Rubripirellula tenax: one gene and its partner. The protein of the gene in region 2 interacts with the protein of the main gene of each other region in a pairwise test. Links are inferred from orthologs where the notes say so. Each region holds a gene or a part of one and is shown on either strand. Other genes may lie near its edges. The genes, in order: Poly51_RS05290 and ndk.

Region 1 (3,075 bases), on a different replicon or contig from region 2:
CGATGAAGTCGACTTGATGTTGGCAAACGCCCGCTTGCGAGACGAATTGGAACCGTACCGGGACGAGTCGATCGATGCTTCGATCCATCGTATGCCGCTGCGAACCGAAAACGAATATCTCGCATCGATGTTGGCTTGGGAACGAGCCCCGGCGCTTCCAATCGCAAGCTGGTTTACTCCCGTGATGGAGTTACCAGCACCGGATTCATTGTCGGACGAGTCGCTGAAGGAATTGCTGATCGGAACAATCATCCGCCTGCATTCCCAACGCGTCGTACTGCGTTGCACGGACCACCTGACGGATCGCGAACTCTACAAGATCATCTACCGCGACATCCTGCCGTGTTGTGAGAAGAAGGTCGAATTGCCAGGCAAGTTCCTGGAGTGGCGTTGCATCGAAGACAACGAAACGTGGCTGCGATTTTACGCCGACGCCGTCGAGCGACGACGCTTCCAAGAAGAATACGACGTCGAATTACCACCTAGCGAAACGCCGCCGTTTCATCGTGACTTGCCGTAGTCGAATAGGCCAGCCCGCCCCCGCGAAAGAAGTCGCGGGGGCCTCTCGTGCGCCAGCGACGCTTAACAGGCTGCTAACCAATCAGTTCGTGCAAGTGCACGAACGTCTTCCCCAAGCGTCCGCCGTAGTTTCCGGCACTGATTCGGACCAGACCCGGCGTCTTCGCCGCCGCGTGAATCGCGTTTCGCGTCGCGCTCTGCAATGCTTCTAAGTCACGGCCGTTGACGATGATTTCCATGATGCTGTTCACGCCGTCGGGAACCTTCGACTTTTCGCCCAGCTTGTCCTTCAACGTCGGACAAAATTCTGCGTAGGTCGCGGCAATCAAGAAATCGTAACTGCTGCCGGCCTTGGATCCGCTTGCCGCCACGCCACCGGGGAACGTCGTGATCACATCCGGCGTCGACTCCGCTGCGATCGATGCTGCTTCGGCCGCGTCCAATGCCGTCGCCTCGTCGGGACCAAAGAACCACAGATTGCCACCCATCACTCCGTCGCGAAACCCGAAACGCCGCGACAAAAAGAACTCGCCACCGAGCGTCGGAATCACCCACCCGGGATGCCCGAAGCGTGTATCACGAAATTGATGCCGATCACCGAACAGGGCGATCTTGCGTCCTAACTTGAAATAGTTCTCGGTATCAAGTTGGTTGAATAGCGCCGTCGTTGGACACGTCAACACGTTCTGGCTTAGCCTCGCCAGCATCACCTTCTCTAAGTGCTTTTCACGGTTCTTTACAAACCTTGGCACGTGAAATTGAACAACCGCGCCGATGCGACCGTCGGGGGTTTCATCGGCGCTGACCCAACGCGACACACCCGCTTCGCAGTCGCAAAGGATCGTGCTGGACGCATGTCCGGTCACCGCGGCTACACAGTGCCGCAGCCAGCGGTCGTCGCGTGCCGTGATCAACACCTCGCCATAGATGCTGCGAAAGCCTTCGGCGTACGTGTCTTCGACCAGTTGCTTCAGATTCAGTTGATTCGAATCGGCCATTCCTTAACCCCGCCCTTTTCCCTGAAAAGCATTTTCTTCGGTAACCACGGTGTCCATGAAGATATCGTGGTCGTGCATCGGAATCTGATCAAACATTTGGCACTCAAATGCCAATGACACCAACGGTGTATCCGCGCGAGCGTTTTCAAGCAGTTTGTCGTAGTAACCTTTGCCATGGCCGGTGCGACCGCCGGTTCGGTCGAACGCGACACCGGGCACCAGAATCAGGTCCAATTCTTTGACGTCGATTTTCTTGGCCGCAACCTCACGAAGGTCCTCGCGTGGTTCCAAAATTTTGTACATGCCGACGGCCAATTCATCCATCGACTCAAGCAAGAACAGTTCCAACTCGCCGTCGACACAGTACGGAATAACAATGCGTTTATCGCTGGCAACAGCGTCGGGAAGCGCGTGGCGTGTCCGCACTTCATCGCGAACGTCGACGTACCACATCACACAGCCCGCCGATTGATATTCGCTCAACGCCATCACGCGATCGGTGATCCGTTGACTGACGCCGTCCTTGTCGGCTTGGGCTTTGCGAGCGGCATGGGCCGCTTTGCGAATTTCGTCTTTTCGAGCAGCGAAGGGATCAACGGTCATCAGTGAGTCTCGGGTGCAAAGATTAGTGACTTGAGATTAGTGACTTGAGATTAGTGATTTGAGATTAGTGATTTGATTGGTGATTGGTTTACAACGTCGCAAACTGCTTGGCCGGCTCGGTCCAAACGTCGGAATTTTGTGGCTGATAAACCGTCGGCTCGAAACTCGCCCGCACCAACGCGCGAGCTTCATCGAACGATTTCAGTTTCCCCAGCCCGACCATCTGCATCAGCACGTTTCCAATCGCGGTCGCTTCCACGGGACCGGCAACCACCGTTCGCTCGCAAGCATCGGCCGTCATTTGACAAAGCAGCGCATTGACCGAACCGCCGCCGACGATATGAATCGTCTCGATCGAGTGGCCGAGCATCGATTCCAACATGCCCAAGCAAACGCGATAACGAAGGGCCAAACCCTCTAGCGCCGCTCGATAGAGGACACCGTCACTGGCGGGCTTCGCCTGACCCGTTTTCTCTGCCAACGCGACGATCGCTTCGGCCATGTCGACGGGCGCGACCAATTCGGGCGCGTCGGGGTTGATCAGCAATCCGAACGGCGGCGCCTCGGACGCCTGTTCGACCATCATGTTCCAGTCCACTTCGTTGCCTCGACGGATCATCGATTGGCGTATCTGTTGAAAGATCCAAAGACCGCCGATGTTCTTGAGCAGTCGAGTGCTGCCGCCGACGCCTGATTCGTTGGTGAAGTTCAGTTCGGCACATCGATCTGTGATCATCGGCTCGGGCAATTCACATCCCATCAACGACCATGTCCCGCTGCTGATGTAGCACCATGACGGCTTGGCGGGCGCGAAGTCTTCGGCCGGAACCGCCAACACGGCCGACGCGGTATCGTGAGTGGCGGGCACGACAACCGGAACACCTTCCAGCCCCGTGACCGACGCGACCGAAGGTTGAACCGGCCCCAGATTTGTACCCGGCAGCGTTACCTCGCC
Region 2 (3,090 bases):
GGAGTCGTCGGACAAGTCTTGATGGACCGCGAAGCTCCACCGGCGCTTTGTCTTCCGGCTCAACAGTTACTCGACGAGGCGGCGGCGTTGCAGCGAGAGTTTCCGTCCGGAAATCGAGTTGCCGCAGCGATCACGCCGCGCTTTGCGATCTCTTGTTCCGAGCCTTTGCTAAGCGGCGCCGGCGCGATCGCGGCCGAAACGGGTGCAACGATTCAGACTCACTTGGCCGAAACGGTCCAAGAATGCGAACGGGTGTCCGAGTTGTTCGGTGGAACGCCTTATGTCGACGTTTACCGACAATGTGGGTTGTTGACCGAACGCAGTCTGCTTGGGCACGGAATTCATTTGCATCCCGCCGACCGCGATGGGTTGCGTCGATCCGAAAGCACAGTCGTGCATTGCCCGACGGCGAATACGTTTCTTCGCAGTGGCGCGATGTCACGTGACGCGATGATCCAAAGTGGCGTGAAACTGGCCGTCGGTAGCGACGTGGGTGCGGGGTACGAGCGAAGTATGGTTCGTGTCGCGCGGGCGATGATCGAAGCGGCTTCGTCGCTCGGTCCGCGATTTCCGTCGACTGCGGAAGCGTGGTATGCGATCACGGCTGGAAACGCCGATTCGCTGGGCTGGACGGACGCTGGCCGAATCGCGGTGGGAGCTTCGGCGGACCTGTTGGTGATCAATCCGACGGTTTCGTGGCTGGGTGGTGCGGCCGATCCGTTGTCGATGCTGATGTTCGCATGGGACGATCGGTGGCTGAAAACCACGCTTTTGGCGCGTTGAATGGTCCGGTTGTCTGACCTGTGCCAGATATTTCGGCCAATAATCTGACCCGCGTGTAAAGATATGCCGGTTGTCGGGCCGATGACCATTGTGATGAGAATCGCGCCGGTTTCCCGGCCGAAACTTCATTCGGCTTGATCCACCCGGATTTTGATTAGACAGCGAAGGCAACCAAGATGACACGCAACGCTCAATTACGACGCACGTCCGCTACCCTCGCCCTGACCGTAGCGGTCGGATTTTGTCTGGTCGGCGCCACCGGGTGCCAGGTCTCGATGAACGGCCAAACGTTACCGAGCCCGTACTACCTGCAAGACGACATCCAGTATTTCCCCTCAGGACCTGAGTTCAAGCTGCCGCGTGAAGCCGCGGCATTGAAGGCGGCCAGAGCGGAAGAGAAGCTGAACCGCCGCTAACGTATCGGCCGCCAAAACTCGCCCGGACTTGTTCGAGCGATCCCTCATGGCCCGGGATGATCCGGGCCATTGGCAAGCGGCTCATGAGCGAAAAACCATTCGCATCGCGAGTCGCTAACTACTCGTCGTTTGCTCGCAAGAAGCCCTTGGCGACTTGCTCGTAGCTGCACGTGCCTTCGCCGAAGTAGATCTTCAGCTCGCGGGCCGCCGATTCGGGGCTGTCGCTTGCGTGGACCAAATTCATTTGGCGACTGCTGCTGAAATCGCCACGGATGGTGCCGGATGCGGCTTTCAACCCGTTGGTCGCGCCCAGCATTTCGCGAACGACCGAGATGACATCCAAACCGTCGATCGCCATCGCCACGACCGGGGCCGACGTGATGAATTCTTCCAAGCTGGGGTAAAACGGCTTGGCGACGTGCTCGGCGTAGTGCTCTCGCGACATCTCCGGCGTCACTTGCAGCATCTTCATAGCGACGACGCTGAGGCCCTTTTCTTCAAAACGAGAAATGATTTTGCCCATCAGTCCTCGTTGTACACAGTCTGGCTTTAGCAGCACCAAAGTACGTTGCATCGCTTGGTCGTTTCCTGAATCTCGAGAGGGTCAAACCACCGGTCGGACGAGTTTCCGCACCAGCGACCGATTGGGCAGGGCGCAAACACCCGTTCACCGTCGGCACGCGAAGTATCGGACGGATTCCTAGCCGCGCGAAGGCGTCTAACTTTCGTTGATCCGCGGCGGCGCATGTATATTGCGACCGAACCCGCCCTTCGTTCGACAACGCATGGCCCCGCGCCTGTAGAGAAATAGATGCGAACCCCCAAGTTTTCGGTGCCCATTCTGATCGGATTCGGATTGATCCTGGGGATTCTCGGTTGTTCACAAACGCCGCTCGAAAAGCCCACAAACGACGCTTTGACGTCGAACCCAAGATCGTCGGACCCACGTTCGTCAGACATCGCGCCGGAACCGATCGAACAATTGGCGTCAATCGATGACCTGATCCGAACGTCCGAACAGTCGTTGGCCGACGGACGCTTTGAAGATGCCCGAACGTCGCTGCGACGTGGCCTGTTGCTCGATCCGGAAGGCTCGCGACTTCGGTTCCTGTTCGCCCAGGCGGAAGCTGGCACGGGAAACCTGGACGGTGCGATCGAGATTCTGGGTTCAATCGACCCGAACGACCCCGAGTTCGGAATCGCGTCGCTGGGCCAATCGGCGCAGTGGTTAGCGGCGGCGGGCCGTGCTGCCGAGGCCAGGATTCAGTACGAGAAAGCGCTGGAAATGGCGCCCGAAGTCGAGTTTCTGCGTCATCAGTATGCGGCGTTTCTGAACTTCGTCGGCTGGCGTTATCGAGCACGCGACGTTCTCGAACCCCTTGTGACTGCGGGAAATGCGAGTGCGGCCGAACTTCGATCGTTGTTGGATGTGTCGAACTCCTATGCCGCCACCCAAGCCAGCAGCATGAGCACGCCGGAGCACCGCGAGGGACCGCTAAGCGAATCGCTCGGACGACTGAGTCGTCGCCAGCCTCGAATCGCCGTGGATATTTTGACAGCGATGTTGGATCAGGGTTTGATGAAACGTGAGTCGACGACGGAAGCTGCGATCGCGGCCGGGTTCGCCGAGCTTCAACAGTTCGACGAAATGTCAAAGTGGTTGTCCACATCATCGTCGGCCGTGATCGACAACCCGCTGTTTTGGCGAGCGATCGGCGACCAACGCTTGTTCGATGGCAAAGTGGATCAAGCCGTTGCTTGTTACTTGAAATCCATTCAGGCGGATTGCACCAACCCGATCGTTTACGAACGCTTGACCTCGGCGATGCTTCGCTTGGGCGACAACGACGCGGCCAAACGCATTGACCGTCATCGAGACCTGTTGTTGTCG

What was found.
Region 1: the proteins of ndk (region 2) and Poly51_RS05290 interact in binary tests that used the Escherichia coli proteins (3 or more experiments, as listed by UniProt). The link is inferred for Rubripirellula tenax from one-to-one orthologs.

The regions. Positions count from the first base shown.
Region 1 is NZ_SJPW01000001.1:1,420,301-1,423,375, forward strand. The notes cover bases 321-3,071. They hold Poly51_RS05290 (5-formyltetrahydrofolate cyclo-ligase), read right to left. Parts: upstream 2,121-3,071; coding sequence 1,521-2,120; downstream 321-1,520. Other genes in these bases: Poly51_RS05280 (hypothetical protein), read left to right, coding at 321-520; fhcD (formylmethanofuran--tetrahydromethanopterin N-formyltransferase), read right to left, coding at 594-1,517; Poly51_RS05295 (rhamnulokinase), read right to left, coding at 2,209-3,071. Outside these bases: more of Poly51_RS05280, read left to right, coding at 1-320; more of Poly51_RS05295, read right to left, coding at 3,072-3,075. UniProt on the Escherichia coli protein: Involved in the removal of 5-formyltetrahydrofolate.
Region 2 is NZ_SJPW01000006.1:510,641-513,730, reverse strand. The notes cover bases 46-2,811. They hold ndk (nucleoside-diphosphate kinase), read right to left. Parts: upstream 1,774-2,811; coding sequence 1,318-1,773; downstream 46-1,317. Other genes in these bases: Poly51_RS22750 (FG-GAP-like repeat-containing protein), read left to right, coding at 2,011-2,811; Poly51_RS22760 (hypothetical protein), read left to right, coding at 960-1,199; Poly51_RS22765 (amidohydrolase family protein), read left to right, coding at 46-783. Also shown: more of Poly51_RS22765, read left to right, coding at 1-45; more of Poly51_RS22750, read left to right, coding at 2,812-3,090. UniProt on the Escherichia coli protein: Major role in the synthesis of nucleoside triphosphates other than ATP. The ATP gamma phosphate is transferred to the NDP beta phosphate via a ping-pong mechanism, using a phosphorylated active-site intermediate.